3 regions of the Bacillus sp. GW821-FHT01G09 genome follow, and region 3 is predicted to be linked to each of the others. Evidence: predicted binding sites of a transcription regulator. Region 3 holds the regulator's gene; each other region holds the start of a gene.
The links. The regulator LexA, encoded in region 3, represses DNA repair genes until DNA is damaged. The targets are predictions, from matches to a motif close to CGAACATATGTTCG.

Region 1 (10,958 bases), on a different contig from region 3:
AAGCGCTTTCGTGAATGATCAAGGGGGAAGAAGCCATGACAAAACAGATTGTGACAGGGATTATCGGTGCAGGCCGCATCGGCAAACTTCATGTTCAAAATATAAGCCGGATTCCTCACATGAAAATAAAAGCAGTCTCTGACACTCAGGCAAGCCGTATAAAAAGCTGGGCCGACAGTCATCAGATTGAATACATAACCTCTGATTATCGTGATTTATTACATGATCCTGATATTGATGCTATTTTTATTTGCTCTCCTACAGCCGTACATGCACAGATGATCAAAGAAGCAGCCGAGGCGAAAAAGCATATATTTTGTGAGAAGCCCGTTAGTTTCTCTCTGGACGAAACGAGTGAAGCGCTTGCGGCTGTCCGGAAACACGGGGTAACACTTCAAGTCGGATTTAACCGCCGCTTTGATCCTCATTTTAAGAAAATCAAAACGATTGTTGAAAATGGTGAAATCGGTACGCCTCATTTATTAAAAATCACTTCTCGGGACCCAGAACCCCCGAATATAGATTATGTCCGTACGTCAGGCGGGTTGTTTATGGATATGTCGATCCATGATTTTGATATGGCCAGATATATTTTGGGGAGCGAAGTGACGGAAGTGTATGCCAAAGGGGCGGCTTTGGTGAATCCTTCTTTTGCGGAGCTGGGTGATATTGATACAGCTGTTATTACACTGACTTTTGAAAACGGTGCCATGGCTGTGATTGATAACAGCCGCCAAGCTGTGTACGGATATGACCAGCGGGTTGAGGTTTTCGGGACGAAAGGCTCTGCAGCGGCTGACAATAGCAGGCCGACAACGGTTGAGGTGTCAACAGCTGATTTTGTGATGAAGGATAAACCGCATTTCTTTTTCCTTGAACGCTATAAGGATTCATATGAGGAGGAGATTCTCCGTTTTGCAGAAGCGATCGGCACAAACCAGGAGACTCCCTGCACCGGTAATGACGGTTTACAGGCCGGAAGGATCGCCAGAGCAGCACAGCAATCGCTTGCTTTTGGCATGCCTGTCAGCATTGAGCACACTGAAAAAATCGCTTTTTAATCTAACAGGATTACAATTCAGCAAGCTTGGGTATATACTCCATTGATACTTTAAGTAGGCGGTGGAGAAAATGAATACAGTACATGCTAAAGGAAATGTTTTGAACAAAATCGGAATTCCTTCTCACATGGTTTGGGGTTATATTGGCGTTGTCATCTTTATGGTTGGAGACGGCCTCGAACAAGGCTGGCTGTCTCCTTTTCTCGTTGATCATGGTCTCAGTATGCAGCAATCCGCATCGTTATTTACCATGTACGGCATTGCTGTCACCATCTCAGCTTGGCTTTCAGGAACGTTTGTCCAAACTTGGGGGCCGAGAAAAACGATGACTGTCGGATTGCTTGCATTTATCCTCGGTTCGGCCGCTTTTATCGGCTGGGCGATTCCTCATATGTATTATCCGGCTCTCTTGGGCAGCTATGCTCTTAGAGGCTTGGGATATCCGCTGTTTGCATACTCTTTTCTCGTATGGGTGTCATACAGCACCTCTCAAAATATTCTCGGAAAAGCCGTCGGATGGTTTTGGTTTATGTTTACGTGCGGCCTTAACGTGCTCGGCCCGTTCTATTCCAGCTATGCGGTTCCGGCCTTTGGAGAAATCAATACGCTTTGGAGCGCTTTACTGTTTGTGGCGGCAGGCGGAATTCTTGCCTTATTTTTTAACAAAGATAAATTTACTCCGATACAAAAACAAGATCAGCCGAAATGGAAAGAATTGTCGAAGGCATTTACAATTATGTTTGAAAACCCTAAGGTAGGCATCGGCGGAGTGGTCAAGACGATTAATGCGATAGGACAATTTGGATTTGCCATCTTTCTTCCTACTTATTTAGCACGATACGGGTATTCGGTTTCGGAATGGCTGCAAATATGGGGGACGCTGTTTTTTGTGAATATTGTGTTTAATATCATTTTCGGTGCAGTCGGAGATAAACTTGGCTGGCGCAATACGGTCATGTGGTTTGGCGGTGTCGGATGCGGTATTTTTACGCTGGCGCTGTATTACACGCCTCAGCTGATCGGGCATCAGTATTGGGTGCTCATGATTATCGCCTGCTGCTACGGTGCGGCTTTAGCAGGCTACGTTCCATTAAGCGCGCTTTTGCCGACGCTTGCACCTGATAATAAAGGCGCTGCCATGTCAGTGTTGAATCTGGGATCTGGTTTATGTGCGTTTATTGCGCCGGGCATCGTGAGTCTTTTCATTGGGCCGCTCGGTGCAGGCGGCGTAATTTGGATCTTTGCGGCATTGTATTTTTTCAGTGCCTTTCTGACGCGATTCTTGACAATTTCTGAGCAAAGCACAGATGTGTATACGGAGGAACGGTTTGTCAGGGAAAATGTGCAGACAAATTTTGATAAAACGGTTAAGCAGTAGCCTCTTTGGTCAAACTAATCATAAACGTGTGCAAAGAGGTGTAGAGGGTGAAACGATTCAGCACGGCGTATCTTTTGCTGGGCATTCTTTGCTCAGCGGCAGTATTTTTAATAGGAGCTCCTTCCCGCGCACTTGGCGCGGAAGTGGAGCACTATGAGCCGCTGCAGGTGCATGTGCAGCTTGAAAAGGTGTATTTGGACGGCGATGTCAGCATTGAGCATAAGCATGAAAAAGTGTTTTCTATGGATGATTTTTGGGCAGCTTATGCCGGATGGACGCTTGTGGAACAAAAAAAGGGATATGTGCTCTTCCGGAAGCAAATGGACGATATTTCTCCGCTCAGCAAGGTCAACGGGTATATCGGTGTATCGGATAATGGAGTGATTTCCACTTTTCATGGGCGGCCTGAGCCAGCTTCCGAACCAATTCAGTCTTTTTTTCAAATTGATTTAGAAAGGCTGGAAAGCCATATGCAAAAAAATCTGCTGAAAGGCATTCCATTTCGGACAAAAGCGGAGTTTGAGGATGTCATCGAACATATGAAGACATACAGCGGGTAACGTCCGCTGATTGAAGACATGTATTCATGTCTTTTTTTTCGTGAAAGAATGAGAGAGAAGCGAACATATGTTAACTTTTCTATAAGACTTTGGCTGTTTTTATGGTACAATGAAGAACAGTCAAAGAGGTGAATTTGCGTGATTGAATTTGTTAAAGGGACGATTGATTATGTATCTCCCCAATATATTGTCATAGAGAACGGCGGCATCGGCTATCAGATTTTCACGCCGAATCCGTTTATATATAAGGAGAGAAGCCAAGAAACGATTTTTACATACCATCATATCAGAGAGGATGCTTTTTCGCTTTACGGTTTTTCAACAAGAGAGGAGAAGGCGCTCTTTACAAAGCTGTTAAACGTGACCGGAATTGGCCCGAAAGGAGCACTTGCCATCTTGGGCTCGGGTGATCCCGGAGCGGTCATCCAAGCAATTGAAAATGAGGATGAAGCTTTTTTGGTCAAGTTTCCTGGAGTAGGAAAGAAAACCGCACGCCAGATTATTCTAGATTTAAAAGGAAAGCTGGCAGATGTTGTGCCTGAAATGATTGAAAATCTGTTTAATCATGAAGAAAGGCTTGAAAAGCAAACAGCGGAAACGGCTCTTGAAGAAGCACTTGAAGCCCTCAGGGTTCTCGGATATGCTGAAAAAGAAATCAAAAAGGTGCTTCCTCACCTTAAAGAAGAAATTGGGCTGACAACAGACCAATATGTGAAAAAAGCATTACAAAAACTATTAAAGTAAGGTGATGTTCATGGATGAACGGCTCGTCTCAAGTGAAGCAGACAACCATGAATCAGTGATAGAGCAAAGCCTTAGGCCGCAAAATCTGGCACAGTATATCGGGCAGCATAAGGTAAAAGAAAATTTGCGCGTGTTTATAGATGCGGCGAAAATGAGACAGGAGACGCTGGATCATGTTCTTCTGTACGGGCCGCCCGGACTCGGAAAAACAACGCTTGCTTCCATTGTAGCCAATGAAATGGGAGTGGAATTGCGGACGACATCAGGGCCTGCGATTGAAAGGCCTGGTGATTTGGCTGCTATATTAACGGCGCTGGAACCGGGAGATGTATTATTTATTGATGAAATACATAGGCTGCACAGATCGATCGAAGAGGTGCTTTATCCTGCAATGGAAGACTTTTGCCTGGACATTGTGATTGGCAAAGGCCCATCTGCCCGCTCGGTTCGGCTCGACCTTCCGCCTTTTACGCTGGTGGGAGCCACGACGAGGGTGGGGCTTTTGACGGCTCCTTTAAGAGACAGATTCGGCGTAATGTCTCGCCTTGAGTACTATACACAAGAAGAACTGGCGGATATTGTCACAAGAACCGCTGATGTATTCGAGGTTGAGATTGATAAACCGTCGGCTCTTGAAATTGCAAGAAGATCGAGAGGGACGCCCCGCGTGGCGAACCGCCTGCTGAGAAGGGTGCGCGATTTCGCCCAAGTGCTGGGTGACAGCAGGATTACGGAAGACATTTCTCAGAATGCGCTGGAGCGGCTTCAGGTTGACCGCCTCGGTTTGGATCATATTGATCATAAGCTGCTGATGGGCATGATCGAAAAATTCAACGGCGGCCCAGTAGGCCTTGATACGATTTCAGCTACCATCGGCGAGGAATCGCATACGATTGAAGACGTATATGAACCATATCTGCTGCAAATTGGATTTATACAAAGAACGCCGCGTGGAAGGATCGTGACACCGGCCGTTTATCATCATTTCCAAATGGAGGCTCCCCGATATGACTGAATTTCCTAAGATCATTATGATTCTTGGTGCTGTTATGCTTATTATCGGAGCAGTTTTGCATTTTGTCGGCAAGATGCCGGGAGATATTTTTGTGAAAAAAGGAAATGTCACGTTTTTCTTCCCGGTTGTCACTTGTATTATTATAAGTGTGGTATTATCAATTTTGTTCAATCTTTTTGGCAGAATGAAATAACAAAAGACTAGAATAAAGGTGAAATCATCATGAAAGTCGATTTATTTGATTTTGAACTACCAGAACGTTTAATTGCACAAGTACCGTTGGAGCAGCGTGATGCTTCAAGGCTGATGGTGCTCGATAAACATACAGGAGAGCTTACTGACAGCTCGTTTAAACACATTATCAGCTTCTTTAACGAAGGCGATTGTCTAGTCCTGAACAATACCCGGGTACTGCCTGCGCGGTTATTCGGCACAAAAGAGGATACCGGCGCGAAAGTGGAACTTCTTTTGTTGAAACAGGAAACCGGTGATAAATGGGAAACACTTGCCAAACCGGCGAAACGGGTGAAAAAAGGAACTGTTGTCACATTTGGAGACGGAAGATTGAAGGCAATCTGCACGGAAGAGCTTGAGCACGGCGGCAGAAAGATGGAATTTCAATATGACGGTATTTTCTACGAGGTGCTTGAATCCCTTGGAGAGATGCCGCTCCCTCCATATATCAAAGAACAGCTTGATGACAAAGAGCGCTACCAGACAGTGTATTCAAAAGAAATCGGCTCTGCTGCTGCGCCTACAGCTGGCCTTCACTTCACGGAAGAAATCTTACAGCAGCTGAAAGACAAAGGCGTGCAAATTGAGTTCATCACACTGCACGTAGGCCTTGGAACGTTTCGCCCTGTGAGTGCCGATGAAGTGGAAGAGCATAATATGCATGCAGAGTTTTATCAAATGTCAGAAGAAACGGCTGCAGCCTTAAACAAAGTAAGAGAAAATGGCGGCAGAATCATTTCTGTCGGCACAACCTCGACACGCACGCTTGAGACGATTGCCGGGGAACATGACGGGCAATTTAAAGCATCAAGCGGCTGGACATCTATTTTTATTTATCCGGGCTATGAATTTAAAGCCATTGACGGAATGATTACAAACTTCCATTTGCCGAAATCGTCATTGATTATGCTGGTCAGCGCGCTTGCTGGAAGAGAAAACATTCTGCGTGCCTATAACCATGCAGTGGAAGAGGAATACCGTTTCTTCAGCTTCGGAGACGCGATGCTGATTATATAATTTGAGAACAGGAGGCCTCATCAAAAGTGGCTGAACAACCAATACGCTATGAATTTATAAAAGAATGCAAACAAACAGGAGCGCGGCTGGGCAAAGTGCATACGCCTCACGGCTCCTTTGAAACGCCGGTTTTTATGCCGGTCGGCACACTGGCGACAGTCAAAACAATGTCGCCTGAAGAGCTGAAAGCAATGGATGCAGGCATCATTTTGAGCAACACTTATCATCTATGGCTTCGTCCGGGCCAAGACATTGTCAAAGAAGCGGGCGGGCTCCATAAATTTATGAACTGGGACCGCGCAATTTTAACAGATTCAGGCGGTTTTCAGGTCTTTTCTTTAAGCAAGTTTCGTAATATAGAGGAAGAGGGTGTCCATTTCCGCAATCATCTAAATGGAGACAAGCTGTTTTTATCTCCGGAAAAAGCGATGGAGATCCAAAACGCACTCGGCTCTGATATTATGATGGCGTTTGACGAATGCCCGCCATACCCGGCGGAGTACGACTATATGAAGCGGTCAGTTGAACGGACAAGCCGCTGGGCGGAACGCTGCCTGAATGCCCACAATCGTCAGGATGAACAAGGGCTGTTTGGTATTGTACAAGGCGGAGAATATGAAGATCTGCGGACACAAAGTGCGAAGGACTTGATTTCCCTTGATTTTCCGGGATATGCTATAGGCGGATTGTCTGTAGGTGAACCGAAGGATGTCATGAACCGTGTACTCGAATTTACAACACCGCTCTTGCCGAAGGATAAACCGAGATATCTGATGGGAGTAGGTTCTCCGGACGCACTGATCGACGGAGCGATCCGCGGGGTCGATATGTTTGACTGTGTGCTGCCTACACGGATTGCAAGAAACGGCACAGTGTTTACTGCTGAAGGACGACTCAATATGAAAAATGCGAAATTTGAAAGAGACTTCCGTCCGATTGATGAAGAGTGTGATTGCTATACATGTAAAAACTACACTCGCGCGTACATTAGGCACTTGATTCGCTGCAATGAAACATTCGGCCTTCGATTAACAACTTACCATAACCTTCATTTTCTGTTACACTTAATGGAGCAGGTAAGACAGGCTATTCGCCAGGATCGTCTGGGTGATTTCAGAGAAGAGTTCTTTGAGCGTTACGGCTATAACAAGCCAAATGCGAAAAGCTTCTAAATAAAACATAACAGGCTTACAGAAAGGGGTGAAAATGATGACTGGCACTTTAGGTACATTGGTTCCTATTATTTTAATGTTTGCGGTCCTTTACTTCTTGCTGATTCGTCCTCAGCAAAAGCAGCAAAAGGCTGTACGCCAAATGCAAGAGGAACTGAAAAAAGGCGATTCAGTAGTGACAATCGGGGGATTGCACGGTACTGTTGACTCTATCGACGAAAGCAAAGTCGTAATTAAGACTGGTGATAACACACGTCTTACGTTCGACCGCCGCGCGATCAGAGAAGTTTCTGCTGCTGAATAACAGCAGGAGCTATACATAGCAAACAAAAAAGAGCGGGCAAGTGAGCCCGCTCTTTTTTTGTCATCTTTTCAGCAAGATTGAAAACCCTTGAAGTCTAGGAAGGCCGAGTACCGGAGCGCAGCGAATGTATAAATTCGTGAGTACCGGAACGTAGGCCTGACAACGAATGCGAGGGTTTGTCGACATGCTGAAAGAGCGGGTGAGCCCGCTCTTTTTTATGTGGAAGACCTGTTTCCCCTCATGTTCACGCCGAAAATCCCGCCCAGCATGCACACTCCTAAAAATCCCAGATGGAAGATCAGCTGTTCTGCTGTAAATGTCTTTCCGAATCCTAAATACTGAAACAATAAGATAATCAGAGAAAAACTTAAGGCGGTCAATGCGCCAATCATCCAGCCTCTTTCCTTGCCTTTCCCGCCTGAAATGAACCCGCCGATAAATAAAGAGAGAAATGAGATAGCTGTGATCAGCCAGTTAAATGATGATTCTTCCAGCGAGGTTGCGGTCAATAAAAGTGAAACCGCCAAACTTGTCAGGAGCATGGCTGAAAATATGGCGATTAAGCCGTAAAGAATGCCTTTTCCAACTTGTTTCGTTTCCTCCATGATTGTCTCCTCTCTGCCTGTATTAAAAGGCTTCTGTTCTTTTTGTTCAAAACCGTCAGACATGCTGATGGCTCGTCTTTGTAAAAATGTATTCCCTTATCCCATGAATTAGACGTAAAAGCTTTGTGAAATGCAATCGGTTTTTCTTACATAAATTGATCATTTTGTTGCAACCTATAATGAGTTGGAGGTGCATAATGGAAGAGCTTCTCACTATTGCGTTTCGCACAGTCGTATTGTATTTTGTGATATTGGTCATTTTTCGTTTCATGGGCAAACGGGAGATCGGAGAGCTTAGTATTTTAGATCTCGTTGTCTTTATCATGATGGCTGAAATTGCCGTTTTAGCCATAGAAAACGTAGACGATCATCTATTTCATACCATTTTGCCAATGCTTGTATTAATGATCATTCAAGTGACTTTGGCATACTTTTCTTTAAAAAACCGAAAAGTCCGCCAGCTTCTTGACGGTAAGCCGACCATAATTATCAAATATGGAAAAATTGACGAAGAAGCCATGAAATCACAGCGTTATAATTTTGATGATTTAATGGTTCAGCTCAGAGAAAATAGCGTCGACAGAGTAGCTGACGTATCATTTGCCATTTTAGAGCCGTCGGGCAAACTGACTATTGTAAAGAAAGAAAATAGCGGAGAGCATCGGCAGCTCGAAATGCCGCTCATTATAGATGGCTTCATTCAAACAGAAAACCTGTCCAGAATCAGTAAAGATAAAAAATGGCTGCTTGAAAATTTGCAAAAACACGGATACACCAACCCTTCAGATATTTCATTTTGCTCGTTTACAGACGGAGAAATATATATTGATGAAAAAGATGGGCACCGCACGTGACCATTATCGGATGATCAACCGTCCGATAATGGGAATGCGGCGAAGCTCATCTTTTTTAATTAAACGGAAAACGAGCAGGAGGATCATATAAATGGCGGCGCTCGCCGCAATCCATCCGGCTAGATTGACAGCCTCAGATGCTCCAAAGCTTATATATTGTTTGATGGCGGAGCTGATGAATCCGCAAATTACAATAACAGCGAAGCTGAGCGCGTACTCCTTGATTTTGATGCTGATCGGCAGCACTTTGCTTACGGTTGCTGCGTGCAATAGCGTGACGAGCACCATGCCTGTCACAATGGCTAATGCCGCGCCCATAATGCCAAGAGAAGGCCTTGTGGCAAGGACAAAAATAAGGCCTGTTTTGACAAGCGCTCCGATTAAGCTGTTCATCATCGCAGCTCCTGCCAAATTAAGCGCCTGCAGCACAGCTTGAAGCGGGCCTTGGAAATAATAAAGCAGAAAAAACGGGGCCATCACTTTTATAAATACAGCTGCGCCTGAGGAACCGTACATCACTCTCATCAGCTCATCCGCAAATACAAATAAAATAACAACTGAAATGCCTCCGCTGAGCAGACAGAGACGCATCGCCTGTTCCAAGCGGTATTCCACCACCTGCAATTTTTTCTGCTCCATTCCTTCACTGATCGCAGGAACAAGCGCGGTCGACAAAGAATATGTAATAAAGCTGGGCAGAGTCAGCAGCGTCATGGCAAAGCCGGTCAGTTCCCCGTATTGCTTTGTTGCGGCAACTGTTGCCACACCGGCGATGGCAAGGCTTTGAGCGACGACGATTGGCTCGAAAAACCAAGAGAGGTTTCCGATAAAGCGGCTCCCGGTTGTTGGAAGGGACACGCTCATTAATTGGGTAAAGGTTTGTTTTCCGTTTTTAATTGACTGGAAAAAATGCTTTCTGATTCTAATTGTCTTTTTATACTTAAAGCAAACGAATAAATAAAGAAGTGATGCCAGCTCCCCTGCCACTGAGGATAGCATTGCCCCCGCTGCAGCATATTCAATTCCGTAAGGGAGAAAAATCGTTGTGCAGACAGCCACGAGTGAAATGCGGACGACCTGTTCAAGGACTTGTGACATAGCAAGCGGGTTCATATTCTGTTTTCCTTGAAAGTATCCCCTCAGCACACTCGATATAGCAATAATCGGCACAACCGGCGTAATGGCCAAGAGCGGATACAGTGTTCGCTTGTCTGTCAGCATCGTTTCAGCCATAACCGGGGCGAAAAACAGAAACAGCGGTGTAAAGATTAAGCTGAGCACTCCCGTGATGGTAAGAGACATGACTAAAATATTTTTCGTTTTTTGATGATCTCCGCGCGCACTGGCTTCAGCGACTAGCTTGCTGATCGCGACCGGCAGACCGAATTGAGTTAATGTAGTGGCCAAGAAGAAGGTAGGCGCCGCCATCATGTAAAGCCCGACTCCTTCTTCACCGATAAAACGGGCGATAACCACCCGGTTGACAAACCCGAGCATTCTTGTAACCATTCCTGCTGCGATAAGGATAAGAGTGCCCTTTAAAAACGTCTGTTTCGCCATTTTTACCCCCTGCCTTCTCAAACTACCTGGAATCATATACAATAAAGATATGCGTATATATCGTCCAAGCATGACAAGTCTTCTTGAAAAACAATAAAAAAGGAGCGTGGAATTCGTGGAGAAGCATCCAGCCGATCTATATAAAGACCACGTCAGGCCGTTTCTTTACAGCAAACTGGAAGAGTTTAAGATTCTCGGGTATGATGATGTTGAACTCGAAAGTTTGTGGTCATACTTAACAGATAAGAAGTGGAAAAAGAAAACGGAACTGAACATTTATGAACTGGCGAGTGATATTTTATCAGTGAAAATTGGCGAATTTATGAACTATGCAACCGTTGAGTCATTTAAAACGTCTAATTGGCTGGGCAGTGAAGAGGGCCAGGAAGCATTGGAAGAACTGCTGAGATAGCAGGTTGATTCGCACAGGTTTAAGGGAGGATATACATAATGA
Region 2 (10,958 bases), on a different contig from region 3:
CAAGCTTATCAGGGGCATACAGCCACTATCGCGAGGGCAACATTCAAATGAAAATCGGCTTAATAGTCGGAGGCTTTGCTGCGGTTGGCTCATTTTTCGGCGCCAAGCTGACATCTTTTATTCCGGCTGATTTGCTTCATTATTTGACGGCTGGAATGTTATTTTTATCAGCAATTCTCATTTTAATCAGATTATTTATTTTAAAAGAGAAGGCTCAAGTGAATCAAAGCACTCTTTCAACGTATACGAGAGCGGTAATCTTAGGAATTGCAGCCGGCGTTCTTTCCGGCACATTCGGCATTGGGTCGGCACCTTTTATTCAAATTGGTTTAATGATTATGCTGAATCTGTCCATTCGCCATTCTGTCGGAACGACGATGCTTGTGATCATCCCTCTGGCTGTAGGTGGAGGCATCGGGTATATCACAGAAGGTTTTGTTGATTACGTTTTGCTTGTCAAAGTTCTGGTCGGGACAATGTGCGGTGCCTATGTAGGCGCGAAATTCACCAACCTCATGCCAAAGGTGGTTTTGAAATCAGCCATCTTTTTGACTCCGGCGATTGCAGGCCTGCTGTTGTTATTCTAAATAAAACAAAAAACCTGACGTCATGTCAGGTTTTTTTTATGAATTCTGCCCTACTCGTTCTTTCGTTAATCCAAAAAACGCCAGTGAGCCGATGACAGCTGTTACAAACATGATGGCTCCCATCGGAACGGCTGTTGTCTCATTAATGCCTACAAGCGGTGACACGATTGAACCAAGGAGCAGCGGGAGCATCCCAAGCAGCGCACTTGCACTTCCGGCGCGGTGCCCCTGCTTTTCCATGGCTAGGGTAAACGTGCTGGTCAGAACCATGCCGATCGTAATCATGTAAATGAAAATGGATATGACTAATGTAGCAAGAGGACCGTGAATCATGGTCATGGTTAATAGCACAGCCGTCGCAATCATAGCCGTAATGACCGCTATACGAAGCAGGCTTTTTTCATGAATGATTCCGCCAAAGCGTCCGATGATAAAGCTGCCCGATATAATCGCCAGCCCGTTAATGCCAAAAAGAATACTAAATACCTGCGGCGACACCCCGTAGATATCCTGGTATACAAAAGGCGTACCAGACACATATGCAAAGCTTCCCCCGTGAATAAATCCGACAGTTAACGCGTACCCCATAAAGGATCGATCCTTCAGCAGGCTGCCCATCGTTTTGACGGATGTTCCGATTGAGCTTGGAATCCGTTTTTCCGGCGGAAGCGTTTCTTTTAACCTCAATGCAATCAGAAGAACTAGTAAAAATCCGATGATCATTAGGACGTGAAAAATTGTATGCCACGTTGCGAACGGCAAAAGCAAAATGGCACCGCCTGTCATAGGCGCAACCATTGGCGCCACCGCGGTAATGACCATTAACAGCGAGAAAAATTTAGAAAGCTCTCTTCCGGTAAACACATCGCGGACGATTGCGCGAGACAGCACAAGCCCTGCAGAAGCAGTGAAGCCCTGTAAAAAACGCGCAGCCACTAAAGTTGTTATATTGGGCGACAGTGCACAAAACAGAGAAGATAACGCAAATAAAAAAATACAGATTAATAGCGGTTTTCGTCTTCCCTGCGCATCGCTGACCGGCCCGACAATTAGCTGGCCGATCGTAAGCCCAACCAGACAGGCTGTTAAACTTAACTGAACAAGTGAAGCACTTGCTGATAAATCTTCCGCGATTTCAGGAAAACTTGGCAAATACATATCTATATTAAGCGGGCCCAATATAGCAAGCATGCCGAGCAGAAACGCTAGTGCCAAGCGTTCTTTTCCAGTTGGATTGTGCAGCATGTTATCAAACCTTCCCTTCAACCTAGTCCCTTATATAATGGATGTCAGCTCCAACTATGGATTGAAGCTGTGAAACATTTGTATATTGTATCATAACTTTCAGCCTGTGAAAGCCGCTTGAGCACGGGCTCGGCAAAGTGATATTCCGAACACCTATAAAGGGAATGATGCGGGGAATCATCGTGATCAGCATCATCTGAAGAAACGGCCAGCTTTTTTTGCTAAGTTCTAGCCTAGCGAATTTTATGCGCTGGGAGGTTGTTCAAAAGTGCAAATGGCTTGCAAGATGAAATCAATCGTTGTATATTAATTGACGTGTCAATCATTGATATATCAATTAATAGTTTTGACAGGAAAGAAGGGATGGGTTTTGGCGTCATTTTGTTCAGAGGAAGCCGAGATTTTATATCAGCTGCAAGGCGTGAACAAGGTGATTGGCGTGAAGTTCGAGGCATGCACGGGCATCAGCCAATCTCGTTTGGAATTGCTGACATTGCTTTATCATGCAGATGAGATCAGTCAAAGCGACCTTCAAAAGAAAGTAAATATCGATAGCGCAGCCGTTACCAGACACCTGAAACAGCTGGAAGCCAAAGGCATGGTATCAAGGCGGCGCAAGCCTGAGGACAACCGCATCACCCTTGTTCGGTTAACAGACCAAGGAAGAGAGCGAATTGAGTCTTCTAAGAAGGAAAAGGAGCGTTTCATGAAGGAAATGCTCGCAAATGTAAGCGCAGAAGAACGCCGCCTGCTCATTGATGTGCTGGCGCGAATGCGAAACAATATAGATAATATCGAAGCTTAAGAGGAGTGTATCAACATGATCAAAACAAACGATTTTATGGAAATTATGAAAGGCCGCCGTTCTATCCGCAACTATGATCCGGCAATAAAAATCAGCAAAGAAGAAATGACAGAGATCTTAGAGGAAGCAACAACTGCCCCATCTTCTGTTAACGCGCAGCCATGGCGTTTTCTTGTCATTGACAGCCCGGAAGGAAAAGAAAAGCTCGCACCGCTTGCAAGCTTTAACCAAACTCAGGTCACAACATCATCTGCTGTCATCGCTGTATTTGCAGACATGAACAATGCAGACTACCTAGAAGAAATCTATTCAAAAGCCGTGGAACTTGGTTACATGCCGCAGGAGGTCAAAGACAGACAAATCGCCGCGCTGACCGCACATTTTGAAAAGCTTCCGGCACAGGTCAACCGTGAAACGATCCTGATTGACGGAGGTCTCGTTTCCATGCAGCTGATGCTGACTGCACGCGCGCATGGCTACGATACAAACCCGATCGGCGGATACGATAAAGAAAACATCGCGGAAACCTTCGGATTAGATAAAGAACGTTATGTACCGGTTATGCTACTTTCTATCGGAAAAGCAGCAGACGAAGGCTATGCTTCCTACCGTCTGCCGATTGATACAATTGCAGAATGGAAATAAAACAAAGAGCCCGGGAATGTTTTCCGGGCTCTTTGTTTTTAAGTACAGCCGCCGTTTGATCGTCTGATCTTTTTTGGGTAACAAGTCTGAAGTTAGTCGTTTAGTCATGAAAAAAGAGTGATGACCATTCATCACTCTTCTCTCGATTATTCTTTTCCTTTCTTCCTGCCGAACGGCCACCAGTTTCCTTCTCCAAAGGTCGCAATGATTGCCGGGATGAAGAGCGGAAGTATGACAAGGCCGTAAAGCAAGAGCCCGATGATGATAACACTTGCCACCTGCATCAGTGTATTGACACCTGAAGGCATCATCGCCGCGAACGTACCGGCCAATATAATGGCAGCTGTAATAATGACAGATCCCATTTTGCTCATTGACCTGACGACACCTTGCTCAATGCCAAGGTGCACCTCTTCCTTAAATCGATCCAGCAAGAAGATCGAATAATCTACCCCTAACGCGATCAAGATGACAAAGCTGAAGAATGGCACTGCCCAGCTGACACCCGCGTTTCCTAAGCCGTTTACAAAAATTAATTCTGTTATGGATATCGACGTATAGTACGTCAGCAGCAATGACGCGATCATATAAATCGGCATGATCATTGAGCGGAACAAAATGGTTAACACGATAAACAGGCCTATAATCATAATCACCATTGTTCTGGAGAAGTCCGTTGTGGACAGCTCCTTTAAGTCCGCATTCATACTCGTGACCCCGCCGTATACGATCTGTGCATCCTCCAAAGGAGTGCCGTCAACTTCGTTTGCGACAGCTTTTTTGATTTGGTTTATTGTCGTAATAGCTTGTTCTGAGTACGGATTTGAATCCAGAACGACACTTAATTGAACACCTTTTCCGTCTGCAAAGGAATACTGGTCAATTGACTTCTTAAAGTCTTTGTCCTTCATTACTTGATCAGGAATGAATATGCCTGTATCTCTTACAGTTGGACTTTTGCTCATGTCCTCTAACATATCACTGGAAGCTGTAATACCGTCAGAGACTTTCGTCAGGCCCTCATTTGCGCTTTTTACGCCTTCGGACAGCTTCTTCAGGCTTTCTGTCAGGGTTCCAGCTTGTGCCTGCTGGCCTGAGAGCTGTTGGTTCGCTTGTTCAAGACCGGTTTGAATCTGGCCAAGCTGTCCGCTGATTGCCGTAAGCTGCTGCACGGTCTGTGCGGTATTGCCGGTTTGGGAAATCTGTTTGCTCACAAGCTGCAGCTGCTGATTGATTTTGCCCAAGCCATCTGCCGCATCGCCCAGTGAACCGCCAGACCCTCCATTTGAGGCCGAACCGGTTTGCCCTGCCATTTGATTCAGTCCGTTTTCTATATCCGTTAATCCGCTTTGGACATCGGCAATCCCTTTCACCGTCTTATCCAGCCCGTCTGAAACCGATCCTAGCTGGTTATCAATATATAAATCTTTGATTTTTTCACCAGTCGGCTGCGTAATGGTCATAACAGAGTCAACATGATCAACTTTCTCGATCGCTTTGCTGATGTTTCCGAGATAAGGGATTGTATCAGCTGTTGTAAGATCTTTGTCTCCTTTTACGACAACATTGATCGGGAACGCTTTTCCTTCCCCGAATCCATCCTTAATGGCCTCGAGAGCTTTTATAGATTTATAATCGCTGCTGATTTCCGCAGTTGAGTCGAATGAAATCTGGTCATCATAGGTCAAGATGAACGGAAGCGTGATAATGACCGTGATGACTATAAACAGAAACGGACGCGCAACGGAGTGTCTGCCGAGAAACGCCCATAATTTGTTGTCACTGTGTGACAGCACTTTCTTAGAAGGCCAGAATAATTTTTCACCCAGTGTCACCATAAATAATGGCAGCAGTGTGTAGAGGATGATCATTAAGATTCCCACACCGACTGCTACCCCTACTGCGGATTGGAAAATCGCAAACTTCGCAAATCCTAAGGCGGAAAATCCGATCAATACCGCAAATCCGCTGATAAATAAGGTTTTTCCCCCTGTGCGGTAAGCGATAAGCGCCGCTTCTTTTTTATCATGCCCGTTTGCCAATTCTTCACGGAATCGTGTAAGAAGCAGTATGCAGTAATCTGTTCCAATGCCGAACAGGATCGCGACTAAGAAGGTTTGCGTAAACGTCGAGATTGGAAAATCAACATTGTATACAAGGATGCCCAGTATGGATTGACTGATCAGATAAGAAAAACCGACAACCACAATCGGGATAAAAGGCGTCACAACAGATCGGAACACGATCAACAGTAAACCGATGATCAGGCAGACTGTGATCACTTCCGTTTTCTTAAGCCCTTCCTCTGAGCTGTGAGCGAAATCCTGGTTGATAAGGGAAGCTCCCGTAATATATGCCGTCAAGTCATCAGGAACGATTTGATAAATCTCGTCCGCAATTTTTTCCGCCTTTTTATCAGAACCTGTAATCGTGACAGGCATGAGAACGGTTTTCTTGTCTTTCGACATCAACTGGTCTTTGACTTCTTTTTCCGCTGACAGAGGAGATGTTACCTCTTCTACACCGTCGATCTTTTTGATTTTATCAATCATTATCCGGAGCTGATTCTCTGTTTCTTTCTTTATAGCGTTGTCTAATGTAAAGACAACACTGATCGAATTATTGTCTTCTCCCGCTTGTTTTAAAATGGCGTTTGCCCTTTCTGAAACAGCATCAGCGGGAAGCTGGGCCTGCCCCTTTTGATTGGCCAGCTCCGTTAAGTTCGGAGAAAACAAACTCAAAACGACGGTAAGTGCTAATACTATGGCTGCAATTGCCCACTTGAATTTGATGATTGCTCTCATTCGGCAGAATCTCCTCCTTTAAATTTGCTTTTTAAAATGGTGAATATCTCGATGATGGAATGTAAGTGTTCCTCATCTATATCATCAATCAACGGTTTGAGCGCGTTAAAGATGGCAGAATCTAATTCTTCCAGTATGTGTTCACCACTGGGTGTAATGTTAATAAGCTTAGAGCGCCTATCACTTTTTTCCGGACAGTCGTCCCATTGAACCAATCCCTTTTCGAGCAGCTTTTTCAATCTGTTAGAGATCGCGCTCTTATGTACATTTTGGTACATGGCCAGGCTGCCGGGAGAGGTTGGGCCCTTGACTTTTAAAATTTTCAACAGGTCTGCCTGTTCCCTTGAGATATGCTTGAAGACATCCTGATTGATTTCACGATGCACAAATTCTGTCCCTTCAAGCAGGACTTCCACAAACAGGTTTATCGCCTGACATAGCTTTTGTTCATTCAATATCTTCCCCTCCTCATTATAGTTTACCCCACTAAACTTTATGTTCAATGTCAATTAGTTTATTCCTCTAAACTATATATGTCAACAAATTTTATTCACGGGCACTCTACACGAGAACTCACGTTCGTGTATAATAGAAGCTATATACATGAAAGGGGGAATTTTAACATGTCAGATTTGGCGTTCAAATTGTATGAATATAACGTCTGGGCCAATCAACAAATATTCAACCGATTAAAAGAGCTTCCAAAAGAGGTATACTATCAGGAAATTCAAAGCGTGTTTCCGTCAATATCCCATGTATTGTCTCATGTTTATCTTTCTGATCTCGGCTGGATTGAAGTGTTTTCCGGCAAAACCTTGAGCGATGCTTTGGCTTTAGCTGAACAGCTTAAAGAACAGACAGAGGCAAAAGAAATAGAGGAAATGGAAGACCTTTTTCTGAAGTTATCCGAGCGCTTTACACTATTTTTACAGCAAAAAGAACAGCTCAATCAGCCACTCCAGATTCAAAATCCCTCAGGCGGAATCATGAAAACAACTGTTTCCGAACTACTTCCCCACGTTGTCAATCACGGAACATACCACCGCGGCAATATCACAGCAATGCTGCGGCAGGCAGGCTACGCATCCGCACCGACAGATTATGGGCTCTACCTGTTTATGAAAAAAACTGAAAAAGCATAAAAAAGCGGCTCCCTAAATGGAGCCGCTTTTTTCGGGAAATAGTCCAAATCACATTAAAATTCTTTTCATCAATCCTTTTTTAGTAAAAAAGATAGAAATTTTAGTGTTATAATAATCATTAAAAATAGATTGCTGACTCAATAAACAATTTTCAATGGAGGAACACATAAAGTGACAGACGACATGACGAAAGACAATATAAATCAGCAAACGTTGCAGAGAGGCTTGAAAAACAGGCATATCCAGCTCATCGCCATCGGCGGAGCCATTGGGACAGGCTTATTTCTCGGCTCGGGCAAATCGATTCATTTTGCCGGACCTTCGATTTTATTTGCTTATATGATCACAGGGATCATTTGCTTTTTAATTATGAGATCGCTGGGTGAACTGCTGTTATCAAACTTGAACTATCACTCTTTTGTGGATTTTGTACAAGACTACCTAGGCGATATGGCAGCATTTATCACCGGCTGGACATATTGGTTCTGCTGGATTTCCATTGCGATGGCTGATCTGACAGCAGTCGGGCTCTACACTCAATATTGGCTCCCGGGTGTGCCGCAATGGGTGCCCGGCTTGATCGCTCTTATTATTTTACTGATTATGAACCTAGCGACAGTCAAGCTTTTTGGAGAATTAGAATTTTGGTTTGCTTTGATTAAAGTCATTGCCATTTTGGCGTTAATCGTCATTGGCCTTGTGATGATTTTCAAAGGCTTTTCCACAAGCTCAGGAGTGTCCAGCTTCACAAACCTCTGGAGCCACGGAGGCCTGTTCCCGAATGGCATGCACGGGTTTATCCTCTCGTTCCAGATGGTTGTGTTTGCTTTTGTCGGCATTGAGCTTGTCGGGCTTACGGCCGGTGAAACAGAAAACCCTGAAAAAGTAATCCCTAAGGCGATCAACAATATTCCTGTCCGTGTGCTGCTTTTTTATATCGGGGCTCTTCTCGTGATTATGAGCATCTATCCTTGGGATGTCATCAATCCCAGCGAAAGCCCATTCGTACAAGTATTTGTCGCTGTTGGCATCGTCGGGGCTGCAAGTATTATCAACTTTGTTGTGTTGACATCCGCTGCTTCAGCGTGCAACAGCGCTGTATTCAGTACAAGCCGTATGGTCTATTCCCTGGCGAAAGATCACAATGCGCCTGAGTCAATGGCGAAACTGACTCAGCGTAAAGTGCCTAGAAATGCTTTATTCTTTTCAGCTATCGTGATTTTAATCGGTGTTACGTTAAACTACATCATGCCAGAAGGCGTATTCACCCTGATCACAAGTATTTCAACCGTATGCTTTATCTACATTTGGGGGATTACGGTCATCTGCCATATGAAATACCGCAAAACAAGACCTGAATTAGCGAAAACAAACAAGTTTAAGCTTCCGCTTTATCCGTTTACAAATTACCTGATTCTTGCGTTCCTGGCGTTTGTTCTGGTTGTGCTGGCACTGGCACAGGATACTCGTGTTTCCTTATTTGTCACACCGGTTTGGTTTATTTTGCTGATTGTGATTTATAAAGTGAGAAAAGCGAAGCATCAATAACACTCGAAACTCCTGCCTCAAAAATGAGAGCAGGAGTTTTTTTGATGAAAATGACCTTTGCTTTTGAATTTGAAGGTATGCTATAGTGTTTGTAATCAAAACAAGAAGGGATGATGGGTGGACAATGATTAACTAATCTTATTTTTACCGTTTGAAATCAATATTTCAAATCAAAAAATAGGATTAGTCTGCCCATTTTCTATATATACGACACTGCTATTTATAAAAAATAGCTTATTTGATCATGCACAGGCACGGCTAATCCTTCCAACACATTTGGGAGGATTTTTTTATTCTCCCTTTAAAGCGAGGGATATGGATGAAAGAGATCGTAACATTAACAAACGTTAGCTATGAAGTAAAGGATCTAACTGTTTTTAAACATGTAAACGCCAGTGTTCAGCAAGGAGATATCATTGGGATTATCGGAAAAAACGGCGCTGGGAAATCTACGCTGCTGCACCTCATTCACAATGACTTAGCCCCTGCACAGGGTCAAATCCTTCGGAAGGATATAAAACTGGCTTTGGTTGAACAGGAAACCGCGGCGTATTTCTTTGCGGATCAGACACCTGCCGAAAAGAAGTTACTGGAGAAATGGCATGTGCCTCTTCGTGATTTTCATCAGTTAAGCGGCGGTGAAAAACTGAAAGCGCGGCTGGCGAAAGGACTATCAGAGGATGCAGATCTGCTGCTGTTAGATGAACCGACAAACCACCTTGATGAAAAAAGCTTACAATTTCTCATCCAACAGCTGAAACATTATAACGGCACTGTGATTCTCGTTTCTCACGATCGATATTTTTTAGACGAAGCCGCAACAAAAATATGGTCGCTTGAGGATCAGACGCTGATTGAATTCAAAGGGAATTACTCCGGGTATATGAAGTTCCGGGAGAAGAAAAGACTCACCCAGCAGCGTGAATATGAAAAGCAGCAAAAAATGGTTGAACGGATTGAAGCACAAATGAATGAGCTCGCTTCTTGGTCGGAAAAAGCCCATGCTCAATCGACGAAAAAGGAAGGGTTTAAAGAATATCACCGGGTAAAAGCGAAGCGTACGGATGCCCAGATAAAATCCAAGCAGAAGCGGCTTGAAAAAGAGCTGGAAAAAGCAAAGGCGGAACCCGTCACCCCAGAATATACAGTCCGCTTTTCAATCGATACAACCCACAAAACAGGAAAACGTTTTTTAGAAGTTCAGAATGTAACAAAAGCGTTTGGAGAAAGGATCCTCTTTAAAAACGCAAACTTTACGATTCAGCACGGCGAAAAGGTTGCGATCATAGGCCCCAATGGCAGCGGAAAAACGACATTACTGAACATCATTCTGAGACAGGAAACAGCAGAAGGAAGTGTATGGGTGTCGCCGTCCGCAAACATCGGCTATTTAACGCAGGAGGTGTTTGATTTGCCTTTAGAACAAACACCGGAAGAGTTATTTGAGAATGAAACATTCAAAGCAAGGGGGCACGTTCAAAATCTGATGAGACACTTAGGTTTTACAGCCGCCCAATGGACTGAACAGATCAAGCATATGAGTATGGGTGAGCGTGTAAAGATCAAGCTGATGGCATATATTCTGGAGGAAAAAGACGTGCTGATTTTAGATGAGCCGACAAACCATCTCGACCTGCCGTCACGCGAACAGCTGGAAGAAACACTGTCACAATACAGCGGCACATTGCTGGCGGTTTCACATGACCGATACTTTCTCGAAAAAACAACAAACAGTAAACTCGTCATCTCAAACAACGGCATCGAAAAGCAGTTAAATGACGCCGCTCCTTCTGAAAGAAATGAGCGGGAAGAGCTTCGATTAAAGCTTGAGACAGAAAGACAAGAAGTGCTGGGAAAACTCAGTTTTATGACGCCAAATGATAAAGGGTATAAGGAGCTTGATCAGGCTTTCAATGAGCTTACGAAACGAATAAAAGAGCTGGATCATCAAGACAAAAAAGACTGAGGGAGAAAGTTCAAGCGGTATTGAAAAGGACAACAGCTGTTGTCCTTTTTCTTTATATGTTCAAGCCTTCCCATGACATTAATTTTTCTAATGATGACTTATAGTATCCTGCCACCGCTTCCAGATAGGCATGTTGTATTTGGGTAACGTAAGCGGCTTTTCACTATAGCTGTTTCCGCATACGTATATTGGTCATGGCATAACCCATCTTCTGAT
Region 3 (10,958 bases):
TTCAGATAGAAATGAGCACAGGGTTTCGAAAGTCTTTGTTCGGCATCTTTTCTTTAAAAAGCAGAGCTGTTACTCAAAATGAGAGGTTTTATGAGTTTACAGAAGTGATGTTCCGTTTTCTCAAAAATAGCTACTGAAAAATAGGAGGCGATAAGACAGCCTCCTATTCCTTATGCTTCTCTTTCGTTTCGGGAAACAGCTCGTCCGCGGCTTCCGTTTGATACTGCAACGTGTTATCTCTCGCTGACAGTTCATTTCGGAAATTTTCATCAAGGACATTTTTCAGTAAATACCGATGAAAAAAGTATTCAAAAACAGTAAGACAGGCAGCGGAAAGGAGAGCTGCTCCAAATGGTGAGAAATCGTTTCTTGTTTGGGTTAAAACAAATACCCAAAGAATAACGAATGAAAGGCCAAAGTCAGCCAATGAAGCTGTAATATTGTTTGTTCTGGGTAAGACGAGCATGTCACCAGAAAGATAGGAAACAAAACCTAAGAAAAGTGCAATAAACATCACACTTAAGAAGGATGCGTGATAGACTCTGTCCAAAATCACATATAAAAGGGCGAGAGTGAAAGCAATCTTTGAAGCAAGCGCAATGATATGTTTCATTTGACCACCTAAATTGTTATTTTTTGAAGAAAATTATTGGGCGTAAACAAACGATAAATAATGCAATTCAAAACCATTCATAATGGTCATGTTACTATTTTAAACAGTCCGTTTTTGTTTACACTGGTATTTTTTTCAGCTGTATGAATCTTTTTATGAAAAAAGTCGTATATGTGGATGATCAGCTACCAAGGGGGGAATGATTTGTGGAGATAAAAGGAATCAATCACTTGCTATTTTCAGTTTCGCATTTGGATACATCGATTGATTTTTATCAAAAAGTGTTTGGTGCAAAGCTTTTGGTAAAGGGAAGAACAACTGCATATTTTGATATGAACGGCATCTGGCTAGCTCTTAATGAAGAACCAGACATCCCGAGAAATGACATTAAGCTTTCTTATACCCATATTGCTTTTACAATTGAAGATCATGAATTTGAGGAGGTATCAGCTAAATTAAAAAGACTTCATGTCAATATTCTGCCTGGCAGAGAACGAGATGAACGCGATCGAAAATCAATTTATTTTACCGACCCTGACGGCCACAAATTTGAATTTCATACCGGAACCCTTCAAGACAGGCTTCGATATTACAAACAAGAAAAAACGCATATGCACTTTTATGATGAAACGGCCTTTTGATAGCACAACCATATTTCATATAAGGTTAAATTTAAAGAAGGGTGTTGGTGGAGACTTTATGTTTGGGGAAGGTTTCTACCCGACTTGTTCAACGATGCCATATATTTTGAACTGCACAAGTGATTGGGTGAAGGTGAAATTGAAATACACATTACATTTTATATGAAGAAAGCGAGCTGTTTTATCAGAATGTTGAACTAATTAAACTATGTACTAAATTTTCAGTATATTTCAATTGCTTCGCCCCTTAATAAATATAAAACCGCATCCTTCCACGACCTAAAAAATGAAACGTTTTTAAGAAGATAGCGTCTAATATTCTAAACGTTCATATTTTGATAAAAGTTTCCTGAAGGAAAGAAAATTTCTTGACTTCAACAATCTTTTGGTGGATAATTATGGTGTAAACATGATGTTCTTTTTCCTCCTATTCAGGCTCGCACCCAAAAGTCAGGGCGAGCCTGCTTTTTTTGAACAACAAACCCCCTCTCCGTAAAGGAAGAGGGGGTTATTTTATGCATCTGATAGATCAATAGATTAATGGACGGTTCTGAACACGCCAATCACTTTCCCTAGAATGCTGACATTCTGCAAAATGATAGGTTCCATCGTTGGGTTCTCAGGCTGCAAGCGAATGTGGGTATCCTCTTTATAGAATCGTTTTACAGTTGCTTCATCCTCTTCTGTCATCGCAACTACAATTTCCCCATTGTTCGCTGTGTTTTGCTGTTTAACGATGACATAGTCCTTATCGAGAATACCAGCATCTATCATACTGTCTCCCATAATCTCCAGCATAAATACATGCTCGTCTGGAGGAACCATGCGGTCAGGGAGCGGAAAATATTCTTCAATATTTTCTACTGCTGTAATAGGAGATCCCGCCGTGACTTTCCCGATGACCGGTACATTAACGACCTGGCTTTGCGGAATGTCTACTTCTTCATCAAGAATTTCTATTGCTCTTGGTTTTGTCGGATCTCGTCTGATCAGCCCTTTTGTTTCCAAACGGGCCAAATGGCCGTGGACAGTAGAGCTGGACGCAAGCCCGACAGCCTCTCCGATCTCTCTCACGGAAGGCGGATATCCTTTTGATTTAACCTCTGCTTTAATAAAACGGAGGATATCAAGTTGCCTTTTTGATAGCTTCGTCATTTTTCGCACCTCAAAACGTCGATTTTAAGAAGATTATAGCATGATTTTCCTTACAGTACAAACATAGGTTCGAAAAAACAATTGACAGAAACGTTTGTTCGTATATACTGAAATTATAAAAATGCGAACAAACATTCCTGTTGGAGGTTATGATCATGAGTAAAGAATCTATTATTTTTGTCGGTCTGTTCACAGTGATTTTGAGCGCGGTTATCCTTATGCTGTCATATACAAGCAGCGGCCAGGAGCTTAATCAGTATGTTAAAATAGAAGTCCAGCAAGGCGACACACTTTGGTCAATTGCTGATCAGGTAGCAGATACAAAAAAGATAAACAAAAATGATTTTATTGAATGGGTAGCTGATAAAAATCAACTACAAACATCTGATATCCAGCCGGGTGATGAGTTAGTGATCCCATTGAAAAAGAAGCATCAGGATGCATATGAATTGGCAACTGTAAGATAGAGAGGAAAGAGAGATAAAATGAAAGCACTCATTTATGCCCGTGTAAGCACAAATAAAGAACAGCAGGAAACGTCATTAAAGCGGCAGGAAGAGGAGCTTACGGCCATTGCTGCGGAGAACGGCATGGAAGTCGTCAAAGTGATTTCAGAAAAAGCCAGCGGATATGAAATGGATCGGGATGGTGTATTTGAGCTGCTTGATGAGATTAAGATCGCTGGAATTGATGTCATTTTGGTTCAGGACGAGACAAGGCTCGGGCGGGGAAACGCAAAAATCGCACTGCTTCATTGTATTTACAGAGAAGGTGTGAAAGTCTATACAACGGCTCACAGAGGTGAACTGGAGTTATCGGAGGCTGACTCAATGGTCTTGGAAATCGTCAGCATTGTGGAAGAGTATCAGCGAAAGATTCACAACATGAAAATCAGACGGGGAATGAAGCGTGCAGTAAAAAACGGTTTTAAACCGCAAAAAAACTTAAAAAACCAACATGAGAACAGTGGAAAAGAAAAAATAGAGGTGCCAATCTCTGAGATCGTCCGCCTAAGAGCGAATAAACTAACGTTTGCTGAAATCGCGGCTACCCTAAGAGGGTTTGGCTATGATGTCTCTAAAGCAACCGTTCACCGGCGTTTTCAGGAATACATAGAGAATGTAGAGACAGCAGAGTGAATCAGTTGTAAAACTTTTTTTGATCTAGTACTATATAGACAAAATGCAATAAAGGAGTTTAACATGATTTCAAACGCGAAAATTGCCAGAATTAATGAGCTTGCTGCCAAAGCTAAAGCTGGCGTTATTACAGAAGAAGAAAAAGCCGAACAGCAAAAGCTCCGTCAAGAGTACTTGAAAGGTTTTCGTTCTTCTATGAAGAACACGTTAAAAAGCGTGAAAATCATTGACCCAGAAGGCAATGATGTAACACCAGAAAAGCTAAAAAGAGAAAAAAGAAATAACAAACTTCACTAATATAAGAGGAATACGGCAATATCGTATTCCTCTTTTGCATATACTATAATCAAAACTCTTATGTGACAAAATTCAACAAGTTTCTCTCAAATTTAAGCTGAAACAGTTGAGAAAAAGTCGTCAGACATTTATGATGTAAGGGTACAACACATAAGGAAGGGGATTTTTATGGATACAATTGAAAAGAAATCAGTTGCTACCATTCGCACACTGTCAATAGACGCTATTGAAAAAGCAAATTCTGGTCATCCAGGGATGCCGATGGGAGCCGCTCCAATGGCATACACGCTGTGGACAAAATTTATGAACGTAAGTCCGGCAAACCCTGGCTGGTTTAACCGTGACCGTTTTGTTTTATCTGCTGGACACGGGTCAGCACTATTATACAGCATGCTTCATTTAAGCGGGTTTGATCTTAGTATTGAAGATCTTAAGGGATTCCGCCAGTGGGGCAGCAAAACACCTGGACACCCGGAATTCGGACATACTGCCGGTGTTGATGCTACAACAGGTCCGCTTGGCCAAGGAATTGCCATGGCAGTCGGTATGGCAATTGCTGAACGCCATTTAGCGGAAACATACAACCGCGATTCATTTAACGTAGTCGATCATTATACATACAGTATTTGCGGTGATGGTGATTTAATGGAAGGTATTTCTTCTGAAGCCGCTTCACTCGCAGGCCATCTTCAGCTTGGCCGTCTGATCGTACTATACGATTCTAATGACATCTCTCTTGATGGAGACCTCGACCGTTCATTTTCTGAAAACGTGAAACAGCGTTTTGAAGCAATGAATTGGGAAGTTCTTTATGTTGAGGATGGAAACAATATTGAAGAATTAACAGCGGCTATCGAAAAAGCACGCCAAAATGAAAAGAAACCTACATTAATTGAAGTGAAAACGACAATCGGATTCGGTTCACCTAACCGTGCCGGTACATCCGGTGTTCACGGTGCGCCGCTTGGTAAAGAGGAAAGCAAATTAACAAAAGAAGCTTACGCGTGGACATATGAAGAAGACTTCTACGTTCCGTCAGAAGTTTATGAGCATTTCGCTGCAGCTGTTAAAGAATCAGGTGAGAAAAAAGAACAAGAATGGAATGCTCAATTCGCTAAGTATAAAGAAGTTTATCCTGAACTTGCTGAACAGCTTGAACTGGCAATCAAAGGAGAGCTTCCGAAGGACTGGGATCAAGAGGTTCCTGTGTATGAAAAAGGAAGCAGCCTGGCATCCCGTGCATCTTCCGGTGAAGTTCTCAACGGACTTGCGAAAAAAATTCCTTTCTTTGTCGGAGGTTCTGCTGACCTAGCGGGATCGAACAAAACGACAATTAAAAATGCCGGTGATTTTACAGCGGTTGATTACTCAGGCAAGAACTTCTGGTTTGGTGTACGTGAATTTGCGATGGGTGCAGCCTTAAACGGTATGGCGCTTCATGGCGGTCTTCGTGTATTCGGCGGAACTTTCTTTGTCTTCTCTGATTACCTGCGTCCTGCGATTCGCCTTGCAGCGTTAATGGGCCTTCCTGTGACATATGTCTTCACACATGACAGTATTGCGGTTGGTGAAGACGGTCCGACGCACGAGCCTGTTGAACAGCTTGCTTCACTCCGTGCGATGCCTAATCTTTCTTTGATCCGTCCAGCAGACGGCAATGAGACAGCAGCAGCATGGAAGCTTGCAGTTCAAAGCACTGACCACCCAACAGCGCTAGTGCTTACACGTCAAAACCTTCCTACCATCGATCAAACATCTGAAGAAGCATTGGCAGGAGTAGAAAAAGGTGCATATGTCGTTTCTAAATCTAAAAACGAAACACCTGACGCTCTTCTCATCGCTTCCGGATCAGAGGTAGGTCTTGCAATTGAAGCGCAGGCTGAATTGGCAAAAGAAAATATTGATGTTTCTGTTGTCAGCATGCCTTCAATGGACCGTTTTGAGAAACAATCTGATGAATACAAAAACGAAGTCCTTCCTGCAGATGTGAAAAAACGTCTTGCAATTGAAATGGGCTCATCATTTGGATGGGGCAAATACACGGGGCTTGAAGGTGACGTTCTCGGCATAGACCGATTCGGTGCATCTGCTCCAGGTGAAACCATCATTAACGAATACGGCTTCTCAGTTCCGAACGTAGTGAATCGAGTTAAGGCATTAATCAATAAGTAAGCTTTTGAAAGAGGATGAGCCAAATCATCCTCTTTTTCTTGTTTATCCGACAAAAATAGTATTGGCTGTTTAACAGTAATAGACAATTCTTTCTTTTCTTCTTTTGTATAATAGAGAGCAAATGAAATGCTGCTGGAAAAGGGGATGAAAAGATGGAACGTCACTACTATACGTACCTTATCAAAGAGGAATTTGCCAATCACTATTTCGGCCGGGAATCGGTTATGTTTGAGCTGTTTCAAGACTATCATTGGACAAGCCTTGAAAAGCAGCAGTATGAAATGACAGAGAAACAGATTCAATATATTACACAACCAATCCCGATTTTACATATGCATCAGCGGTTAAAAATGAATTTAAACAAGACGGATTACAGGCAGCTGGATTATATTTATAGAATAGCTTTGCCGAAAGCAAAAGGCCACGCGACGTTTATGATGAAGGAGCACATGATAGAAATTGTGGCTTCGGGAGATTACGAGGCAGAAACGATATTCTTTGAAGTGTTAAGAAAAGTTAGCCCTTGCTTTTTAGCAATGGATTTCAATTCGAAGCGTTACGGATGGCTAAATCCGGTGAAAGAAAGAAATTTTGTCTAAAACCGAAGAAAAAGAGATGTAAATGTTGTATAATAGCTTTTGGTTTAGTACACTTTAAACTAGACAACATGAAGGAGGAAATAAAATGACTTTATGGGTTGGCATCCTAGTGGGCGTTGTTGCATTGCTCATAGGTGTTGCACTCGGGTTTTTTATTGCTCGTAAATATATGATGAGCTACCTGAAAAAGAATCCGCCTATTAATGAACAAATGTTACGCATGATGATGATGCAAATGGGAATGAAACCTTCTCAAAAGAAAATCAATCAAATGATGAAAGCCATGAATAATCAAACGAAATAATACGTAAAGATTATGATATAGAGAAACATGGTTATAAAATAAAAAACCCTTATACGGGTTTTTTATTTTGCAATCATTCATCACCCGCTACTGCTCGAAGGCGCTGCTTTTGATATTGTATGAGAAGATGGTCAAGCTCCTGACTGAGCTCTATCGTAATATGAGATGTCATTCCGTTCGCCATGACAATTTGCAGCAGCTCTGCTCTTTTTTTTTCAATTTCTTTTAATAGATGCTCTCTAATCACAGGGATGTATCCTTTCATACATTAGATCTTCAAAGTGAATGTTTATATTATATCCATATTTATACTAATTTTCAAATGAGAAGGAGTATAATGTCTCAATGTCAAATTAAATTATATAAGTTTTTTCTGAAAATAGAAATCCTTCAAGTGAAAGTGTTAAAAAAATGAAATGATTTTGTCATAACTTGAAGGAATGTCAAATCATGAAGGGATGATGACATGGGAGACGTGAATTATTTTTTGACATTCGGAGCGGGGTTTTTATCCTTTATTTCGCCTTGCTGCCTGCCGCTTTACCCAGCTTTTTTGTCATATATTACAGGGGTCAGCATGGACGATGTAAAAACAGAAAAGCTGCTGCTGCAGAAAAGAAGCCTGTTTCATACTTTGTGTTTTTTGCTTGGCTTTTCAGTCATTTTTATTGCTTTAGGCTATGGAACATCTTTTATTGGCAGCCTGTTTAGGGATTATCATGATGCGATTCGGCAAATTGGCGCGTTGCTTATTATTTTGTTCGGTTTCATTACACTCGGTGTGTTCCGGCCTGAGGCTATGATGAAAGAGCGGAGAATCCATTTTAAGCATAAACCAAGCGGGTTTTTAGGGTCGGTCTTAATCGGAATGGCATTTGCAGCTGGATGGACACCATGTACCGGTCCGATATTAGGTGCTGTTATCACACTTGCAGGCACCAATCCGGGCTCAGCGGTGCCATACATGATGTTATATGTACTCGGTTTTGCGGTACCGTTTCTTTTATTGTCTTTTTTTATCACAAAGCTGAAGTGGATAAGGAAGAACCAGCTTTTAATTATGAAAGCTGGCGGCGTTTTGATGATTGTGATTGGTGTGCTGTTATTCTTTAATTGGATGAGCCTGATCATTATTTTGCTGTCAGATCTTTTTGGAGGCTTTACTGGTTTTTGACGGTAAATTACTTTCGTACTACTACTAATCCTTTTGTTTTTGGTACAATAAGACTATTATCTGTGGAAATCGATTGTTGGAGGGGAATATGACAAGAGTTTTAGTTGTAGACGACGCCAAGTTCATGAGAGTGAAAATCAGAGAGATCTTGGAAGAGGCAAATTACATAATCGCAGGCGAAGCGGCGGACGGTGAACAAGCAGCGCACCTGTATAAAAAACTGCGCCCGGACCTTGTGACAATGGATATTACAATGCCGGTGAAAAACGGCATAAAAGCGCTTCGTGATATCTTAACCTTTGATCCTAAAGCGAAGGTCATCATGTGCACCGCCATGCGCCAGCAAAGAATTGTAACGGAAGCAATTGAGCTGGGGGCAAAGGATTTTATTGTTAAGCCGTTTGAGGAAACAAAAGTGCTGGAAGCTGTAAGCCGCGTTATGGGACATTAAAGTCATTTCTTTTCAAAATGGTTTTTTTTATTGTTTTGGAGTATAGTATATAGTATCAACACTCCGAGAAACAAAGGAATGATAAGTATGATGATTATAGTTTCATCGATTATTGCTGTGTTAATGGCTGTAGCTGTGATGGTGGTCAGAATAAAGTCCTCTGACAAGCCTGTTTCACCAAAAAAAATCATTCTTCCGCCGATTTTTATGAGTACGGGAGCGTTAATGTTTTTATTTCCGGTATTTTGGGTAACTGGTGCAGAGTTTTTGGAAGCATTCACTTTAGGTGTGATTTTCTCTATTTTTCTAATCAAAACTTCTAAGTTCGAAATTAAAAATAATGAAATTTACATGAAACGCTCTAAAGCATTTGTTTTTATATTAGTCGGTCTTTTGGTGATCAGAATCGTGATGAAATCGATCTTGAGCACATCAATCGATTATGGTGCACTGAGCGGAATGTTTTGGATTCTGGCTTTCGGTATGATTGTGCCTTGGAGAATCGCCATGTATTTATCATATCGAAAACTTCATAACGAGCTGCAGTCAGCTAATATTCAAATGAATTAAAAAACCTTTCCTCTTGTCAGGAAAGGTTTTTTATTTGAGAAGGGTCTGATAAGGTTCCAAATCGATTTTTTTGTCCCGCAGATGCCTTTTTAAGAAGGTATGGTCTCTTTTAGGAGTTGCGAGAATATAGCCTTTGATCATAAGTTGCTGATCAATCTTTGCTACCTTTTCTTTTAATGCAAGCTCACCGATTTTGCCTGCGATTTTGGCTTTTGCTGCATCTCTGAACAGTTCTGGCACCGGCGCAGTCAATTCATCTAGAAACTGTTTGTTTTCATCGTTCCATAAATGTCTGCTGTTTTCAATATAGTAATCCTGCCAATCAAGCTCTGATCTGCCGTCCTCTTTTGGTAAACGCTTTAAAAACTTTCGAAACATGAAAAAACCGCCGATTGATAATAAGACTACCATCATGATCACCCAAAACAGAATAAACCATAAAAACCATCCTTCCAGCATCAATCATTCCCCCTTATTCTAACCATATTGTATACGAAGAGAGATTAGAAGAACACAGTAAAAAAAGAATAGAAAAAAGTGATAGACGTCTAGTCAAAAGAGATAGTAGATCATATTCTATTGTATAGTGAATCTGCTATTTGGCCATGGGAGAGTCACTAGAGGGTATTTGACGATAAATGGACGGAAAAAAAGTCACTTTCATAATAGGGGATGAAAGTGACTTTTTATGTTTAGCTGAGAGGAAATTGAAGAGAAAAAGAAGAGCCATCTTCTGTTTCTTTATTGACGGCGACTGTGAGTATTTGATTTTCGCATTCGGCTTGAATGGTTTTGTCATTAAAATAAAAAGGAAGCATCATTTGTTTTTCAAAAGTCTGTCCTGACGATTTGACAGTTAAGATGAACTCGCATCCAGAAAGGGTAACTGTTACTTGTGTAGGCTGTAAAAAAGTCAGATCCGCTTCTATAATATACTGCTGACTTGTTTCATATAAATCAATAGGCAATGTTTCGTCGTACCAGGCGAAGGGGTCTTCAAAAAATTGCCGAAGCCATTCATCCATACTATCGAAATCATTCGCATCGTTGCGTTTTGAATGGTTCATGGAAGCATTCCTCCACATATCAACCTTGCTTTACATCATATGCGGTGGATTATAAATGGGTGAACGCATAAAAAAACAGACACTAAGGTCTGCTTTTCTTACATATCATGGCTTGAGTTGTGCTTTTGTCTTGTATGGTTTCGGTTCTTTACTTTTTTGCTTCCGCTTAGAGGCTCAGGTTGGCCGGGATTGTGTCCTTTAGGGGCGTTTTTATGCATATCTTTACTTGTATTCTTATTGGTCATAAAATGAGAACCTCCTTAAAGAGTTCGGTGTTATTGATTGGTTTTTCTTTTTTTGTTATTTTGGCGTTCTGCTTCAGTCAGTACAAGCTGGTCGTTTTCAATGTAGCCGGCGCCTTTGCCTTGGCTTTTTGCGTCATTCATTCCGTTAATGACGTGATTCGCTTTTCTTTTGACCATCATTATCACCTCAATCATAATATGGCTTCTTTTATTGTGTTATATGAGAGAGCGTAAACAGTAAAAATTACCGGTACATTTTTCTCATAAGTCGAACTTATTGTATTTAATAAAAACATTGATATTTACTTATGTATGATTTTGTTTTAATATGAAATTGTGAGAAAATTGTGATGGAATGTAATGTTCATCTGAGAATGATCTGATCTGAAGGGGGATTTTGGAGAATGGCAAACGAGCAAAAAACTGCAGCAAAAGACGTTTTCCAAGCGAGAAAAACGTTTACTACAAATGGGAAAACATATCATTACTACTCTTTAAAAGCGTTAGAAGATTCAGGTATAGGAAAGGTTT

Region 1: the regulator LexA is predicted to act here: its motif matches at 3,060-3,073, upstream of ruvA (Holliday junction branch migration protein RuvA).
Region 2: the regulator LexA is predicted to act here: its motif matches at 6,655-6,668, upstream of dinB (damage-inducible protein DinB).

What each region holds. Positions count from the first base shown of each region.
Region 1 covers NZ_JBWKWL010000003.1:179,742-190,699, reverse strand. Annotated here, with positions in the region: gene iolG (inositol 2-dehydrogenase) at 36-1,061, shown strand; gene AC07VD_RS11635 (MFS transporter) at 1,132-2,439, shown strand; gene bofC (sporulation cell-cell signaling protein BofC) at 2,487-2,999, shown strand; gene ruvA (Holliday junction branch migration protein RuvA) at 3,138-3,743, shown strand; gene ruvB (Holliday junction branch migration DNA helicase RuvB) at 3,754-4,758, shown strand; gene AC07VD_RS11615 (DUF2905 domain-containing protein) at 4,751-4,951, shown strand; gene queA (tRNA preQ1(34) S-adenosylmethionine ribosyltransferase-isomerase QueA) at 4,981-6,009, shown strand; gene tgt (tRNA guanosine(34) transglycosylase Tgt) at 6,036-7,181, shown strand; gene yajC (preprotein translocase subunit YajC) at 7,219-7,485, shown strand; gene AC07VD_RS11595 (TIGR04086 family membrane protein) at 7,701-8,090, opposite strand; gene AC07VD_RS11590 (DUF421 domain-containing protein) at 8,288-8,944, shown strand; gene spoVB (stage V sporulation protein B) at 8,948-10,504, opposite strand; gene comN (post-transcriptional regulator ComN) at 10,620-10,916, shown strand; gene secDF (protein translocase subunit SecDF) at 10,955-10,958, shown strand, end outside.
Region 2 covers NZ_JBWKWL010000005.1:411,559-422,516, reverse strand. Annotated here, with positions in the region: gene AC07VD_RS18480 (sulfite exporter TauE/SafE family protein) at 1-587, shown strand, start outside; gene AC07VD_RS18475 (MFS transporter) at 624-1,832, opposite strand; gene AC07VD_RS18470 (MarR family transcriptional regulator) at 2,143-2,637, shown strand; gene AC07VD_RS18465 (nitroreductase family protein) at 2,653-3,282, shown strand; gene AC07VD_RS18460 (MMPL family transporter) at 3,429-6,086, opposite strand; gene AC07VD_RS18455 (MarR family transcriptional regulator) at 6,083-6,541, opposite strand; gene dinB (damage-inducible protein DinB) at 6,710-7,228, shown strand; gene AC07VD_RS18445 (amino acid permease) at 7,400-8,776, shown strand; gene vmlR (ABC-F type ribosomal protection protein VmlR) at 9,096-10,742, shown strand; gene AC07VD_RS18435 (GNAT family N-acetyltransferase) at 10,906-10,958, opposite strand, start outside.
Region 3 covers NZ_JBWKWL010000002.1:979,023-989,980, forward strand. Annotated here, with positions in the region: gene pghL (gamma-polyglutamate hydrolase PghL) at 1-137, shown strand, start outside; gene AC07VD_RS10225 (YndM family protein) at 164-613, opposite strand; gene fosM (FosM family fosfomycin resistance protein) at 820-1,254, shown strand; partial or broken gene AC07VD_RS10235 (hypothetical protein) at 1,163-1,505, shown strand; gene lexA (transcriptional repressor LexA) at 1,792-2,409, opposite strand; gene yneA (cell division suppressor protein YneA) at 2,559-2,876, shown strand; gene AC07VD_RS10250 (YneB family resolvase-like protein) at 2,895-3,548, shown strand; gene AC07VD_RS10255 (DUF896 domain-containing protein) at 3,612-3,845, shown strand; gene tkt (transketolase) at 4,014-6,017, shown strand; gene sirA (sporulation inhibitor of replication protein SirA) at 6,170-6,616, shown strand; gene AC07VD_RS10270 (YneF family protein) at 6,702-6,920, shown strand; gene ynzD (aspartyl-phosphate phosphatase YnzD) at 6,994-7,167, opposite strand; gene ccdA (cytochrome c-type biogenesis protein CcdA) at 7,387-8,094, shown strand; gene AC07VD_RS10285 (response regulator) at 8,183-8,545, shown strand; gene AC07VD_RS10290 (CcdC family protein) at 8,624-9,115, shown strand; gene yneK (DynA interaction protein YneK) at 9,146-9,574, opposite strand; gene cotM (outer spore coat protein CotM) at 9,808-10,200, opposite strand; gene AC07VD_RS10305 (small acid-soluble spore protein P) at 10,281-10,427, opposite strand; gene sspO (small acid-soluble spore protein SspO) at 10,458-10,604, opposite strand; gene acnA (aconitate hydratase AcnA) at 10,832-10,958, shown strand, end outside.